DNA from 4 places in the Marinomonas sp. 5E14-1 genome. Region 1 is predicted to be linked to each of the others. Evidence: predicted binding sites of a transcription regulator. Region 1 holds the regulator's gene; each other region holds the start of a gene.
What was found. Region 1 encodes LexA, which represses DNA repair genes until DNA is damaged. Its sites were predicted from a motif close to TACTGTNTANNTANACAGTA; they were not measured.
Positions count from the first base shown of each region.

Region 2: a site for LexA is predicted at 1,426-1,445, ahead of ABFY09_RS13000 (DNA topoisomerase III). Genes of this name have one in related genera too.
Region 3: a site for LexA is predicted at 3,121-3,140, ahead of ruvC (crossover junction endodeoxyribonuclease RuvC). Genes of this name have one in related genera too.
Region 4: a site for LexA is predicted at 1,172-1,191, ahead of uvrA (excinuclease ABC subunit UvrA). Genes of this name have one in related genera too.

Region 1 covers NZ_JBDXMW010000010.1:104,408-108,531, forward strand. Annotated here, with positions in the region: gene dinG (ATP-dependent DNA helicase DinG) at 1-1,102, opposite strand, end outside; gene lexA (transcriptional repressor LexA) at 1,172-1,792, shown strand; gene ABFY09_RS10820 (hypothetical protein) at 1,861-2,127, opposite strand; gene ABFY09_RS10825 (DUF6586 family protein) at 2,130-2,597, opposite strand; gene topA (type I DNA topoisomerase) at 2,594-4,124, opposite strand, start outside.
Region 2 covers NZ_JBDXMW010000015.1:31,574-35,697, forward strand. Annotated here, with positions in the region: gene ABFY09_RS13000 (DNA topoisomerase III) at 1-1,416, opposite strand, end outside; gene ABFY09_RS13005 (hypothetical protein) at 1,525-1,746, opposite strand; gene ABFY09_RS13010 (FKBP-type peptidyl-prolyl cis-trans isomerase) at 1,935-2,555, shown strand; gene ABFY09_RS13015 (GNAT family N-acetyltransferase) at 2,654-3,070, opposite strand; gene ABFY09_RS13020 (cupin domain-containing protein) at 3,086-4,124, opposite strand, start outside.
Region 3 covers NZ_JBDXMW010000004.1:172,861-176,984, forward strand. Annotated here, with positions in the region: gene ABFY09_RS05150 (MarR family winged helix-turn-helix transcriptional regulator) at 1-490, opposite strand, end outside; gene ABFY09_RS05155 (hypothetical protein) at 537-1,034, shown strand; gene aspS (aspartate--tRNA ligase) at 1,231-3,000, shown strand; gene ruvC (crossover junction endodeoxyribonuclease RuvC) at 3,162-3,719, shown strand; gene ruvA (Holliday junction branch migration protein RuvA) at 3,716-4,124, shown strand, end outside.
Region 4 covers NZ_JBDXMW010000017.1:37,844-41,967, forward strand. Annotated here, with positions in the region: gene uvrA (excinuclease ABC subunit UvrA) at 1-1,118, opposite strand, end outside; gene ABFY09_RS13795 (MFS transporter) at 1,276-2,634, shown strand; gene ssb (single-stranded DNA-binding protein) at 2,684-3,385, shown strand; partial or broken gene ABFY09_RS13805 (transposase) at 3,468-4,124, shown strand, end outside.

The DNA of each region.
Region 1 (4,124 bases):
AGGTTTGTAGGCTGTAAGCCAATTGGCGCAGCTCATCTGGTATTAAACCAAACTCAAAACGATGCTGATTGTTTTCCTGGTCCAACCCTAAACCTTGAATATAAGGAGCTAAACCTTGTTGGGCATATTGAATAAAGTTGACAATACTTTGTATTTGCTGAGGAATTTTAAGTAAAAGCTGACCTGTTAAACTGACATCATCTGTTAGTTCTTGCTTGAGATTAACAAGATTCTTTTCCAATTGACGAAGCCAAACAATACTCTGCTGCAATCTAACTTCATGACGGAAATGACCAATCGCCTTATCTGGCAAATGATGACCTTCATCAAACACATAAATTGTTTCTTTCGGTGCTGACAAAATCGCACCACCAAGGGATAAATCCGCTAAAACCAAATCATGGTTTGCAATAATTACATCAGCCACTTCAATTTCGGCTCTCGCTTTAAAAAATGGGCACACTGAATAATTAGCACAATTTCGATTCGTACACTGCTGATGGTCTGTGGTTAAACGGCGCCAATCTTGCTCACGAATAACACCTTCCCAATTATCTTTATCGCCGTCCCAGCTACCTTTTTCTAACGCCGCATCCATTTCTTGATACAAAGCGGTATTCACATCATCCGACTGTAAATGCTGCTCAAAAAGCCCTGCAAACATATCATCAATAGCTTGTTCTTCTGAGCTTAAAAAACCCTCTAGATTATTCAAACACAAATACCGGCCTCGCCCTTTGGCTAAGGTATATTTGAAATTCAACTCGGTATGCTCAAGTAGGTCAGGCAACTCTTTGTGGAGAATCTGCTCTTGCAGCGCAACCGTCGCTGTTGAAATGACCAGTTTTAAACCACGTGCTTTCGCAATTGGAATGGCGGCAAGACAATATGAAAGCGTTTTACCGGTTCCTGTTCCAGCCTCAACAACAGCAACATGCTTTTCATCCAGCCTCTCGCCTTCCGTGCCTTGCTTAATATTCCCTAATGTACGAGCGATAGCACCTATCATTTGGCGCTGTCCAGCCCTTGGTTTATGGGACTTCGCATCCAAAGAAGCACGGTATGCGAGTTGAATTTGTTTTTTTAGTTCGTCTGAAAGCATTTATATCATTGAGATTAGTTAAGAATGCTGTATATAATAACAGTTACTGTATAAACAACCAGACTCCTTATGATTAAATTAACCAAAAGACAATCTGACGTACTAGAAACCATTCGTGAATTTATTAATGAAACAGGGTTTCCACCTACTAGAGCAGAAATCGCCCGTCGCCTTGGGTTTAAATCACCCAATGCTGCCGAAGAGCATTTAAAAGCCTTATCAAAAAAGGGGGCGATTGAAATGCTATCTGGCGCCTCTCGTGGGATTCGCCTCATTGAAGAAACCTCCAATGACGAGCCAGAGGACTTAGGCTTACCAATCATTGGAAAAGTTGCCGCCGGCTACCCTATTCTTGCTCAAGAGAACATTGACTCACATGTCAACATTCCAGCCAATATGTTTTCACCTCAGGCGGATTACTTCCTTTCGGTCTCAGGAACCAGCATGAAGAATATCGGCATAATGGAAGGCGACCTTCTTGCTGTTCACAAAACCAATACTGTACACAATGGCCAAGTAGTCGTTGCACGCATCGGTGATGAAGTAACAGTAAAACGCTTTGAGCAAAAAGGCAGCATTGTTCGCCTAATTCCTGAAAACGAAGAATACAATGACATCATTGTTGACCTCGAAAGCGAAGACTTTGCCATTGAAGGGCTGTCTGTCGGCGTAATAAGACAAGGCCTTTAAAAGTTTGTCAGCACCAATAGAAAAGCGAAGCATTTGCTTCGCTTTTCTAAATAACAACTAACGATCAATTAATGCAGAATTTTTGGTCGAAACTCTTCATTATCAAGATATTCAGCACCTTCATCAAAAAAAGACTCATCTGAGTAAACATAATCAATGCCTGCATGAAACATGCACTTTGCCAGTTCGAAGTAACGATCTTTCAAATAAGATCGAGTGTCGTCTGATATTTGCAATGTTGCTAGCGGTGTTGTTTCCTCACCATCTTCACTGGCTGGTCTCAGCACAATATCACCGTTCTCCAGCTCAACAATTTCTAGGTAGGACTCTTTCATATTCAATACTCTGATGACTCTTCTCTAAAACGCAAAATCAACTCAGCTAAATTCGCCAAATAGAAACCCACTGAAGCGCCCGCATCGTTGCCACGACCAATAAGGTTATTACTGCTCATAACTGACACAGTAGCACGACACTCCAACTGAGCAAGGTAAGCCTGCTCCAATTGAGCACACCAAGAATCTTTGCGATCACATAAATCGGCCAATTCACTCAATGCCGGCACAACCATGTGTTTGGATTCTGCCTCTTTCATAAGCACAGAAACCGTCAAAGAACCTGACAGCGAATAAGCAGATGAAATTTCCTTCAACAAGCCATTCAACGCACTTTTAAGTTGAAATATTGCTGAACTTTCTAGCCCAACACTTAACCACTTCTCACCTATATCTTGGCTTTGTTGAATAAAACGTCTTGCTGTATCAATTTTCTGATTAGTTAAACTTGCTAAACTAACACCACTCATTTCTTTTTGCCTTCCTCGATGGCCCATTTAGAGCCAACATAAAAGGCCTTCCAGCCAGTCGGTTTCCCTTCCTCTTCCGTCATAACATATTGTTCTTTGGTTTTACGGCTATAACGAATAATGGTTGGTCGACCTTCTGAGTCAGCAACTGGCGCCTTTGCAAAGAAATGGTATTTAGGATCAATTTGATCCATGTACGGTAGCAATTCTTTCACTAATGGTGCACGTGTTTCTCGTTTTCGAGGAAACTGACTTGCCGCAAGGAATAAGCCTGTCGCGCCATCACGCAATATGTAATGGTCTTCCACCTTGACACATGCTAAATCAGGCATTGGCACAGGGTCCATTTTCGGAGGCGCAGCTTCACCACTCTTCAAGAGCTTACGAGTGTTTTTACAATCTTCATTGGTACAACCAAAATACTTACCAAATCGACCTGTTTTAAGCTGCATATCAGCAGAACATTTATCGCACTCAATAACAGGACCATCGTAACCTTTAATTTTGAATGTGCCTTTCTCCACTTCATAACCAGAACAAGATGGGTTGTTACCACAAACATGCAGTTTGCGTTTTTCATCCATCAAATAGCTGTCCATTGCAGAGCCACAAATCTTACAACGTTGCTTATTAATAAGTGCTTTAGATTCACCTTCTTCGTCGTCAACGGCAACCGCTTCATCACCACGAACTAGGTTGATCGTTGCCTTACAGCGTTCTTTTGGTGGTAAAGCGTAACCAGAACAAGACATAAATACACCTGTGCTGGCCGTACGAATTTGCATAGGACGAGAACAAGTAGGACACTCAACATCCGTCGGCGTTGGCTCGTTCAGCATCATACCACCTTCAGGCGACTCTGCTTTCGCCAAAACACCACTAAAGTCTTTATAAAATGCGTTAAGCGTTTTAATCCAGTCTTTGTGGCCTTCTGCAATATCGTCGAGTTGCTCTTCCATTTGCGCTGTAAAACTGAAATTCATCAGTGAACTAAAGCTGTCTACTAGACGCTCAGTAACGATATCACCCATTTTTTCAGCATAAAAACGGCGATTCTCAACACGAACATACCCTCGGTCTTGAATCGTCGAAATAATAGAGGCGTATGTAGAAGGTCGGCCGATACCACGCTTTTCAAGCTCTTTTACCAAACTTGCTTCACTGAAGCGCGCAATTGGTTTAGTAAAGTGCTGCTCTGGTAAAAGCTCTTTTAAATCGAGATATTCACCTTTACCTACATCAGGTAGGATATTATCTTCACCTTTTTTGACAACCGTTTGCATGGCACGGGTGTAACCATCAAAACGTAAAATTCGGCCTTTTGCTTTAAACTCGTATTCACCACTGGTTACTGTAATTGTGGTCGAAGTATACTCTGCAGGCGTCATCTGACACGCCATAAATTGACTGCGAATTAAGTCATATAAGCGGTGAGAGTCTTTTTCCATACCGAGCAAATCATCCACTCGCACATTTACATCAGAAGGTCGAATCGCTTCATGGGCTTCTTGCGCCCCTTCTTTGCTG
Region 2 (4,124 bases), on a different contig from region 1:
CAATTCATTTTGTTCTTCACCGTTTTGCTCTCTTTTATTGTTCGAGCTTGATTTCTGAGGAAGCAGTGCACGCCACCCAAAAGAAATTGGTGTATTACCTTTTGCTTCGAACTGACCTCCAGCGATATTGAGTTTGATATAAGAAGCGAGGAAATCATAATCGGGATAGAACTGCATTAAATATTGGCGAGCAATAAGCCCAAATACTTGCGATTCGATTTTTCCGAGAGAGCCTGCTTTATGAGCTTGGCTAGTTGGAATGATCGCATGGTGAGCGGTAACTTGTTTGTCATTCCATGCTTTGCTGCGTATTGCTGGATTTGCATTCTCAGCACCTTGTGCAAGTTCTGTTGTGGTCTTACCTAACGAGTTTAAAATACCTTTAGCGTCTTTGTGTTGAAGGCTTGGTAAATAACGACAATCTGACCTTGGATAAGTGATCATTTGATGACGTTCATACAAGGTTTGGCAAGTATCCAAAACTTGTTGAGCAGATAACGAGAAAATCTTCGCCGCATCGATTTGAAGGCTAGATAAATTATAAGGCAAAGGAGGCGCTTGCTTCTTTTGTTTATAGCTCGCCTCAATAACATCGGCTGGTTGGTTGGTGATACGCGTTGCGACATTGACGGCTAGAGCTCGATTTAGAACGCGGTTTTCTTCATCGATATACGGTTTGCAAGCTTCACTCGGCAGCCATTTTGCTTGAAACCTTACTTTTTGATCTGTTTCTAATTGAGCCCAGACTTGGAAGTAATTTTTCGGAATAAAGTGCTCTCGTTCCTTGTCTCTCGTCGCTACAAGACCCAATACTGGCGTTTGCACTCGACCAATGGATAGAACACCTTGATAGCCAGCTTGTCGGCCTCTAATAGTATAGGCTCTGGTAAGGTTTAAACCAAATAACCAATCGGCTCTGGCTCTTGCTAAGGCTGAACGAGAAAGAGCTGCGAACTCGCTGTTTGGGCGTAAGTTGTTTAGCGCTTTTTTGACAGCGCTTGGTGTTAGGTCATTAATCAGGAGGCGTTGAGTATTTTTCAGTTTGAGCTTAGGTACTTTGGTGAAATGGATCACCTCATCAACTAATAGCTGACCTTCTCGGTCTGGGTCACCTGCATGGACAAGATGTGTTGCCTTTTTAATGAGTTTCTTTAAAACTCCTAGCTGTTTTTTTGTGTTGGTTTTTTCTTGCCATTGCCAGTCGGTTGGGATGATTGGTAGATGATCTAGGTTCCATGATTTAAAAACAGGATCATATTGATGAGGCTCAGCTTGCTCGAGCAAATGCCCAATACACCAGCTAATACAGTCTCCATTAGGCAACCAAATACAGCCGTCTTCTTTTTTCTGTGGTGATGGGAGGGCGGCCGCGATGGCGCGAGCAAGGCTTGGTTTCTCTGCAATATAAAGGATCATGAATATTCTTACTGTTTATATATACAGTAAGTGTATCGAACAAATATAATCTTGACTAGAGTGGCGTTGCTTTATTGGTCCGCTGAGAGAAATGAAAGGTACGTCTGTTTAGCTTTTTATTTTCTGATTTGTATTCACCACTATCGTATTTGTTTGGTGTGATGTACTTGAAACATTATCAAGTTGAGGGCGATCAATGTGGTTTGCAAATAAAAAGCTACTGATAGCCGATAAAAATAAGAAGCTGATGAATAGCATGCCCCAATAGTCAGAAGATTTTTTGCTGACTCTATTTTGTATGGTTGCTGGTATAAAACGCTTCGTTTTCATAATGGGTTCCTTCACCTAATGAATTTATTAAATGATAATGCATATCATTTAATAAATCTATCGATATAATATAAAAAATATTAATCCAGCAGCGGTAGTTTAATGGTTTTGAAAAATAAGCCCATGTGATTCTGGCTATGTTACAATTTGCGCTCAATTTTATGTGTAACGAATAAGAGAGTGTAAACATGTCAGAACTGTCGTTCGATTCGAATGAAGCAAAAATCGCATACGGTATTGGTCGCCAAATTGGTGATCAATTACGTGGTAGTGACCTTGGAGAATTATCTCTAACGCATCTTTTTGCTGCGATTGAAGATTCTTTGAGTCAAACTGAAATGCGCGTTCCAGGTGAAGAATTGGAAGCAGCTTTTGCAGAACTTCAGCAAAAAATGGAAGAAAAAGCTCGCGCTGGATCTGAAGAAACAGTAAAAGCAGGCGAAGCATTCCTTGCGGAAAACAAAGCAAAAGATGGCATTCAAACAACGGAAAGCGGTTTGCAGTTCGAAGTTCTTGAAGAAGGTACTGGCGCAACTCCTAGTCTTGAGTCAACGGTTCGTGTTCACTACGAAGGTCGTTTGATTGATGGTCAAGTATTCGATAGCTCAATTGCTCGTGGCGAGCCAATTGAATTCCCGCTAACTGGCGTTATTGCTGGTTGGACTGAGGGGCTTCAGTTGATGAAAGAAGGCGCGAAATATCGTCTAACAATTCCAGCTGAATTGGCTTACGGCGCACAAGGTGCAGGCGCAATGATTCAGCCTTTCTCTGTTCTACAGTTCGATGTTGAGTTAATTGCTGTTGTTTAATTAGCGATTTAGAACGAAAAAAACGAGCTTTCTAATACAGAAAAGCTCGTTTTTTTATGTCTAAAAAACAATAAATTGAACTTAAGAGCAAGGGTTAGCTAGATTTCCCGCTCCATTCGAACATGCATTTTTCCTGCTTCCAGAAAAATTTTTCCGTCAGAACGAAAGTTTTGCTTTGTGTAAAACTGCTGGGCATCGACTTGGGCATTGAGAAAAACTTTTCTGAGTCCCATTTCTCTTGCGACTTTAATGGCTCTAGTCATCAGCATTTCACCGTAGCCTTGGTGTCGATAAGCTGGCAATACTGCTAAACGCCCTAATTGACCTTCTTCTGTTAGCCGACAAGTTCCCGTTGGTACGGCTGTCGTACCAAAGGTGACAAAGTGAATGGCATCTTCATCGTGTTTATCCCATTCGTCTTTTGGGTCGATGCCTTGCTCAATAATAAAGACTTGTTTACGCACAAAAGTTATTTGGTCTTTGCTGCTGTTCCAGTCCGAAGTTAATACCTTCACTTTGTTCTCCTGTTTTTATTCTGGCACGATGAGTTCAATAACACCTTGTTGGCGAATAAAAAATCGCACTAGCGGCTCTAAGTCATTGTTTTGGCTTAAGTCTAAACCAGAAAAATCAAATTCAACCTGATCTGTAATTGCTTGAACGAATGGGGCTAATTCATTGTCCAGATTCATGCTTTCACCATTGCAGAAGACCGTCATTTGATTTTTTTTGTTATCGAGATAGTAGCAAATTCGAGCGTCGCCTGGGCGAATAAAGGTGTTACCTTGAATTGCATTGTTAAAGGCGACATCTAATTCTTGGGTGTTCAACGGCGCGAGAAATTCTGGGTACTTTGTTTCACTCATGGTTTCGCCTAGCCAGTTTGCGAGTAGATCTGGCTGGCTAATCAGGCGTGTTAGTTGAGCTTGTAGATAAGACACATCGTCTTCACTGATGTGTGAAATATGTTCCCGTGCTTCTGTTTCAGGTGCTGAGAAGCGGTCTTTGGCGTTTATTTCTTCGCATAATTTATCACGAATGCCAGTGAGAGCGTCCTGCATGCTTGGTGCACGAAAGCCAACTGAATAAGTCATGCAGTCGTCATCTAAAGCGCGTCCGTTATGGGCGAAATTCGGTGGTAAATATAAAATATCGCCGGCTTCTAGTTCCCAATCTATCTCTGGGTTTACTGGGAAATTATCTAAAATATGCAGTGAGATATTCGCAAGGGCAGAGTCTTTGTATTCCTCTGGCGCTAGAACTTGCCAGCGGCGCTTTCCAGAAACTTGAACTAAAAAAACATCATATTGATCATAATGTGGGCCAACGCTACCACCTTCTGTAGCGTAGCTGATCATCACATCGTCGAGTCGCCAGCTCGGTAAAAACTGAAATTGTTCTTTGAGTTCTTGAACTTCTGGTACCCAATGATCGACGGCTTGAACCAGCAGTGTCCATTCTTTCTCAGGCAGAGATTCAAAGTCAGACTCTCGGAATGGGCCTTGTTGTGTTTCCCAAGGTGCGTTGCCATTTTCGATAACAATACGAGATTCCACTTCTTCTTCCATT
Region 3 (4,124 bases), on a different contig from region 1:
CTTGTTCTGTTAACTCATTTGTCATTTTCTCAGTTGTTTTCTGGTTTAACTGGATTAGATCGCGAATCAATATTGCCCCGTTTTCTGTTAATTCTAATAGTTGACTGCGATGATTGTCTGGGTGGCGATGTTTTGTGATATAGCCTTCTCGTTCTAAATCTTTTAAAGATCGTGCGACTTGAGATTTATCGAGTGATAAAGTTCTTGTGATACTGCTTGCTGTACAATGCTCTGTGTTATTTATGAATTTTAAAAGGCGTATATGGCTAATGGGGATTGAGATTCCAGAATTTAAAATCAAGTTTTTAGTTTTTATTTTGTATTCATGAATTAGGTGGTGGAGAATTTCACTGATATTTTCTTTCATTTGAATCTCCTTCAAATGGGAATGGTTATCAATATAGGTTTTTGAGTTGATAAAGTCAACTGTGACGCAGGGTAATGTGTTGGCTTTCTTAGTTTTGTCATTTTTCCATTGTGTACCTTCCATTTTATTAACTTCTCTCTAAAATGCGCGCTGGATGCAGGAAATTTCTATGAATAAAAAAGCAGTTTTAGCCATTATTGAAGAAGCCTTGAAAGATCGTTTTGAAACAGCAAAAAATGCTGTGCTACAAGCGCACCAGGCGGCAACAAGCGAAGAAAGTGTGGCAGAGAATAAATACGATACTTTTGGGTTGGAGGCTTCTTATTTAGCCCATGGTCAATCTCAGCGAGTATTGGATTGTGAAAGAGAATGGTTGGCATTTATTAAGGTTTTTTCTGCCTCTCAAAATGATGTAAACGACCTTCAAAAGGTTGCTCTGTGGAGTTTAGTTGAGGTGGTTTCAGTAGAAGGAGTAATAGACTCTAAGTGGTTTTTAATTTCTTCTTTTGCGGGTGGATTGAATGTTGTTCTAGACGAATTTTCTGTTTATTTAGTCACGCCTTCTAGTCCAGTAGGAAATGCACTTATGGGCAAAGAGTTAGAGGGTGAAATTGCATTGCTCCAACATGGTCAAGAGTGCCTTTATGAAATCGCATCCATTCTATAAAAATTCAAAGTAAGTTATGTCATTACAAGACAAATTTAGATGAACCTCTAGAGAGTCTGACTTGGTTCGCATATAATGCTTTGCCTTAAAATATTTTACTCTGCTGTGAGCGATAGAAAAAATCGCAATATCATCAGAAAATACCTTTAAAGAATACACCATTCTCATATCGAGACAGTAATAGGAAAAAGAAATTATGCGCAGCCATTATTGCGGCGAGTTAAATGCTTCTAATATTTCACAAGAAATCACCCTATGTGGTTGGGTACATCGTCGTCGTGATCACGGCGGTGTTATTTTCCTAGACGTTCGTGACCGTGAAGGAATCACTCAAGTCGTCTTTGATCCAGATCGCGCAGACAGCTTTGCTATTGCAGATAGCGTTCGTAATGAATTTGTTGTTCAGTTAAAGGGTTTGGTTCGTGCTCGCCCTGAAGGGACGGTTAATCCAAATATGAACACGGGTGAAATCGAAGTGTTAGGAACAGAGCTAGAAATTCTTAATGCGACGCAAACACCACCATTTCAATTAGATGATCATCAGAACGTTGGTGAAGATGTTCGTTTGAAAAACCGCTTTATCGATCTTCGTCGCCCTGAAGTTCAGGCTAAAATGCGTTTCCGCTCTAAAGTGACATCTGTATTGCGTCGTTACTTAGATGACAATGGTTTCTTAGATATTGAAACACCGATTTTAACTCGTGCGACACCTGAAGGTGCGCGTGACTATTTAGTTCCAAGCCGTACGCAGCAAGGTAGCTTTTTCGCACTTCCTCAGTCTCCACAGTTATTTAAGCAGTTGTTGATGGTGTCTGGTTTTGATCGTTACTACCAAATCGCAAAATGTTTCCGTGACGAAGATTTACGTGCCGATCGTCAACCAGAATTCACTCAGGTTGATATTGAAACTTCTTTCATGTCTGAAGAGCAGATCATGGGCATGACAGAAGAAATGATTACCGGTTTGTTCAAAGAGCTATTGAATGTAGATCTAGGGTCTTTCCCTCGTATGCCTTATTCAGAAGCAATGGAAACATACGGTAGTGATAAACCAGATCTCCGTATTCCGTTAACAATCGTAACGGTTTCTGATTTGATGGCCGACGTAGATTTCAAAGTCTTCTCTGGCCCGGCGACTGATCCAAAAGGTCGTGTTGCTGCACTTAAAGTGCCTGGTGGTAATGCTCTTACACGTAAACAAATTGATGACTACACTAAGTTTGTTAGCATTTATGGTGCGAAAGGCTTGGCTTACATCAAGGTAAACGATAAGTCTAATCTTGAAGAGGGTTTGCAATCTCCGATCGTTAAGTTCTTGCCAGTTGAAGTGCGTGAAGCACTTCTAACTCGCCTTGATGCTCAAGACGGCGATTTGATTTTCTTTGGTGCAGATTCTGAAAAAGTTGTGAATGAAGCGCTTGGTGCGTTGCGTTGCAAGTTGGGTGAAGATATGGATCTTTACACTTGCGAGTGGGCACCTCTTTGGGTTGTTGACTTCCCAATGTTTGAAGAAACAAGTGATGGCGGCATTACAGCAATTCACCACCCATTTACAGCGCCTTCTTGCTCTCCAGAAGAGTTGAAAACAAATCCATTGACTGCTTTGTCTCAAGCGTACGACATGGTTCTTAATGGCACTGAACTTGGTGGTGGTTCTATCCGTATTCACCAATCAGATATGCAAGAGTCTGTTTTCGAATTGCTAAATATTTCTAAAGAAGAGCAAGAAGAGAAATTTGGCTTCTTGTTGGATGCGCTTAAGTTTGGTGCGCCACCGCATGGCGGCTTAGCGTTCGGTCTTGATCGTCTGGTTATGTTGATGACTGGTTCACAATCTATTCGTGATGTAATCGCTTTCCCTAAAACGCAAAGTGCGACTTGCTTGTTAACTCAAGCGCCAGGTGAAGTTAGTGAGAAACAGCTAAAAGAATTGAGTATTCGAGTAAGAAAACCCGTTATAGAATAGACTTTTTTCTCCTTTAAGCTGATTAAAAACAGTCAGTTATGTTAAAGGATTGCAAAAAAGTCGTAAAAGGCCGCTTATTAGCGGCCTTTTTTTTATTTATAGATTGCATACTAACGAAAGGGCTGTTGAAATATACAGTAACAAAGAGAATAGAGAAAAACATGAGCGTCATTAGAATATTAGCGATTGACCCAGGTTCTCGAATTACTGGTTTTGGCATCCTTGATGTTGTTAATGGAAAAACAGTTTATGTGAACAGTGGTTGTATTCGTCTCCCTGATGAAGCTTTATCGGTTAGGCTTAAACATATTTTTAATAATGTTTCTGCCTTATTGGATGAATACAAACCGAATGAATTTGCGATTGAAGAAGTGTTTTTAGCAAAGAACGCAAACTCAGCATTAAAGCTTGGTCAAGCTAGAGGCGCTGCAATTGTTGCTGCTTCTATTCGAGAATTAGATGTGCATGAATATGCAGCTCGACGAGTGAAACAGTCTGTCGTTGGTAATGGTAACGCTAATAAGGAGCAGGTTCAGTTGATGGTTCAAATGTTATTACAATTATCATCAAAGCCCCAAGCGGATGCCGCCGACGCTTTGGCCATTGCATTATGTCATGCAAATACTCGAACTTCTGGTGGTCTAGAATATGGTGTTGGTAAGCGAGCAGGGCGCACCTCTAAGCGCTGGACAGAACAAGATGTAAGGAAAGCTCTGTGATAGGAAGAATTGTTGGAACTTTGGTGGAAAAAACACCACCAGAGTTATTGGTTGATGTGAGTGGCGTTGGGTATGAAATTAGCGCCTCTATGACAACGATTTATGACCTTCCCCAATTGGGTGATCAAGTAACCTTGTTTACACACTTTTTGGTAAAAGAAGACTCTCAAACTCTTTATGGGTTTATAGATAAAAGTGAGAGAGCTTTATTTAGAGTGCTTATTAAAGTTAATGGTATTGGCCCTAAAATGGCGCTTGCGATCTTATCTAGTATGTCGTCTGAAGAGTTGGTTGCCAATGTTCAAGATTCAGATGTGACCGCTTTGACTAAGATTCCTGGCGTTGGTAAGAAAACGGCAGAGCGTTTGATTATTGAACTTCGAGATAAACTCGGCCAAGCAGCTA
Region 4 (4,124 bases), on a different contig from region 1:
AAAGAGTGAGAGCGTGTCATTTTGTCCCCACGTTCATTGATATAAACGAAGTCGATCTTGTCTTTGCCTGAGCCTTTTAAAATGCGTTTCTTGAACTCGTCTGGAATGTCTTTGTACTTGGCTTCAATATCAAAACCGTAATGCTTTGCTAAAGCGCTAAGTTGCTGATAGTAAAAAATGCTGCGTCGTCCCCAGCCTCGAATGGCGCCTTCTGCCAAGGTAAGTGTTGGGTCTTGAATAATACGATCAGGGTCGAACATTTGGTGAGTACCAAGACCGTCACAAGTCTGACAAGCTCCATTCGGATTATTAAAAGAGAAAAGCCTTGGTTCCAGCTCAGTTAGGCTATAACCACAAACAGGACAAGCAAACTTACTGGAGAAGATGTATTCTTCAGACTCGTCATCCATATTAATGGCTTTGGCGATTCCGTCAGATAAGCCTAAACAAGTTTCAAACGACTCAGCTAATCTTAGCTGTAAATCAGAGCGTACCTTAAAGCGGTCGATCACGACTTCAATCGTGTGCTTTTTGTTTTTTTCCAGTGTGGGCGCGTCATCTAAATCCACAACAATGCCGTCAATACGCGCACGAATGAAACCTTTGGATAGCAGATCACTGATAGTATGTAAGTGCTCACCTTTACGATCTTTGACGATCGGAGCGAGCAGCATCATTTTTGTTTCCTCTGGAAGAGATATAATTTTATCTACCATTTGTGATATGGTTTGCGCTTCTAACGGCTCGCCATGATCAGGACAACGTGGTTGCCCTGCGCGAGCAAATAACAAGCGCAAATAGTCATATATCTCAGTGATGGTGCCTACTGTCGATCTTGGGTTGTGAGATGTGGATTTTTGCTCGATAGAGATGGCTGGGGACAAGCCTTCAATATGGTCTATGTCTGGTTTTTCCATCATAGATAAGAATTGTCGAGCGTAAGTGGATAGGGATTCTACGTAGCGGCGTTGGCCTTCGGCATACAAGGTGTCAAAAGCGAGAGAAGATTTGCCCGAGCCAGATAAACCTGTGATAACGACAAGTTTGTCTCTTGGAATGTCTAAATCCACATTTTTTAGGTTGTGGGTGCGGGCCCCGCGTATCGTAATGGTATCCATGAGTCTCCCAAGTGAAATTGATCAACAGAGATAAATCTGTCAGTAATTTAAATAACTGTCTATTTTTACAGTAGTTGAAATGGAGCTTCAACGGTATTTTGAGTAAAATAGCTATCTTTTTTCCTTAACCCCTAAGTTAAGTGGTTGTAACTTCCTTATGGATCTACTTGAACGTCGCTCAGTCTTTGCTTTAGCGCTGATCTATCTATTTAGAATGTTAGGCTTATTCTTGATTATGCCTGTCATTAGTGTTGCCGCAGACGGTTTAACCGGTGCTGACGCAGCTTTAATTGGCACCGCCATTGGCATTTATGGTTTGACACAAGCTAGCCTGCAAATTCCCATGGGCATGTGGTCCGATAAGATCGGGCGCAAGCCTGTCATTATTATTGGCTTAATCCTATTTGCCATAGGCAGTTTGATTTGCGCCAATGCAGACGATATAAACACTTTGATTGTTGGTCGAGCGGTGCAAGGGGCTGGCGCCATTGCGAGTACTCTAATGGCATTATTAAGTGATGTGACGCGTGAGCAAAACCGCACCAAAGCCATGGCTATTGTTGGCATCAGTATTGGTGCTTCCTTTATGATTTCCCTAGTTTTGGGGCCTTGGATATTCTCTTTAGTCGGCCTTTCAGGGCTGTTTTATTTATCCTTTGCTCTATCTGTATTGGGAATTGGACTGATCCTATTTGCCGTGCCAAATATTGTTCAACATACCTTTCGAAGAGATACGACCCCGAGTTTAATCGCATTAGGGGAAGTGTTGAAAGATAAGCGATTAGGCTTTTTGAATGTCAGCGTATTATTGCTGCATGCTAGTTTAACTGCGTTATTTATAACGATACCAAACTTGCTCATTGAGCACTTTGATTTACCTCTGCCTCAACACAGTTGGCTCTACTTAACCGTCATGGGTTTTGCCTTTGTAGGTATGTTACCATTGGTGATTATTGCCGAATCAAAAGGCAAAATGAAAAGCGTTTTAATTTTCGTGCTGATGCTACTGGGCGCAAGTGCGATCTTGTTACAATGGACTCATTCTATTTGGTTGTTTAGTGTCTTGCTTTGGGGTTACTTTGTTGGCTTTAATGCATTGGAAGCAACATTGCCTTCCTTAATAAGCAAACAAGCGCCAGTGGGTTATCGTGGCACGGCAATGGGTGTGTTTTCGACGCATCAATTTATAGGTTCTTTTTTGGGTGGTGTCGGTGGTGGTTGGTTACTACAGAACTACTCAAATAGCGGCATATTCTGGGTAGTTGGTGTTGCCTTCTTAGCTTGGTCACTGGTCGCTTTAGCACAAGCAGCACCTCGTCAGCTAAGCAGTCTTGCGTTCAGCTTACCGAACATGACAGAAGAAGAAATAACCCAATTAGCGGATCAATTAACAGCAATCCAAGGAGTGGAAGGCATGCAAATTTTTAAAGATGAGCAAACGGCTTATCTGAAAGTCGATAAAAAGATATTAGACAAAGACACCTTGTCGCGTCTCGCGCCGCAAGTGGCGCTTTAAACCGAACAGATCAAAAGAACATTATTCTATATTTTAGTTGGAGAACATCATGGCTCGTGGAGTAAACAAAGTAATCATCGTTGGTAACGCAGGCAATGATGCCGAAGTGCGTTTTATGCCATCAGGCGGTGCGGTTGCAAACGTCAGCTTAGCAACCACAGAAAGCTGGAGAGACAAGCAAACAGGCCAAATGCAAGAGCGTACAGAATGGCACCGAGTGTCTTTCATGGACCGTGGTAATTTCCGCCTTGGTCAAATCGCGGGTGACTTCATCAAGAAAGGCTCCAAAGTTTACGTAGAAGGCTCGTTGCGTACGCGTGAGTGGGAAAAAGACGGTATCAAACGCTACACCACAGAAATCATCGCGAATGAAATGCAATTGTTAGATGGCCGTGCTGATGGTGCAGCAGGACAACAAGGCGGATACGACGCGAGTCAACAAGGTGGTTATGGTCAAGCGCCACAACAAGCACCTCAGCAAGGTGGCTATGGTCAAGCACCAGCACAACAAGCCCCACAAGGTTTTAATCAACCTCAAGGTGGCTACGGGCAAGCACCACAGCAAGCTGCGCCTCAGGCTCAACCACAATCCTTCGGTAGTTGGGGAAATGCACCGCAACAAGCTCCAGCACCACAGCAACGCGCTCCTCAGCCGCAACATGCACCTCAACAGCAAGCACCTAAAGCGCCTGCTCAGAAACCACAACAAGCACCAAACTTTGACGACTTTGATGACGACATTCCGTTCTAAAACAGACATTTGGAAGTAATTAGATGGCCCGCCTCACCCCTGAGCTATGCTTAGGGGTGGCTAAATAAAGAGGCGAGCCATCATGTTTAATATTAGAGTCATTGGAATCGATTTAGGAAAATTTTCTTTTCATATTGTTGCTCACGATCGATCATGCTGAACGAGAGCTGCACCGCCAAAGTCTTACACAAACTAAGCTGCTAGAACATCTTATCAATAGCCCGTTGATAACCATTGTCATGGAATCCTGAGGCGGTTCTCATTGGCTTGCTCGTCAATGTCAAAAACTTAGACATGACGTCAAGCTCGTTCCTTCTCAATACGTAAAAATCAATAAAAATGACTACATTGATTCAGAGCTATTGCGGAAGTATCAATGCGTCCAAACATGCGCTTTGTTAGCGTTAACCCAGAAGAAGCTCAAGTCATCTTTGTGATACACAAAATACGTTCGAGCTATATCAAAGAACGAACGGCATGTATGTCTCGGATAGGCACTATTTTATTAGAGTTTGGATTAGTCCTTCCGACAGGTCATAACAAGATGAGGTTATTGTTTCGGTAATTGGCAGAGAAAAATGTTCCGTTGCCTCCTATGCTCATGCAAGAGTTGATAGAGCATCATGAGTATTACCATTATCGTAAGAACGGATCGATTTTGGACTGTGGATTATAGAGCTACGAATGAAAAAGCCATTTAATGTTGCCGCCGTGGCGCTTGCGAATAAGTTAGTATGGA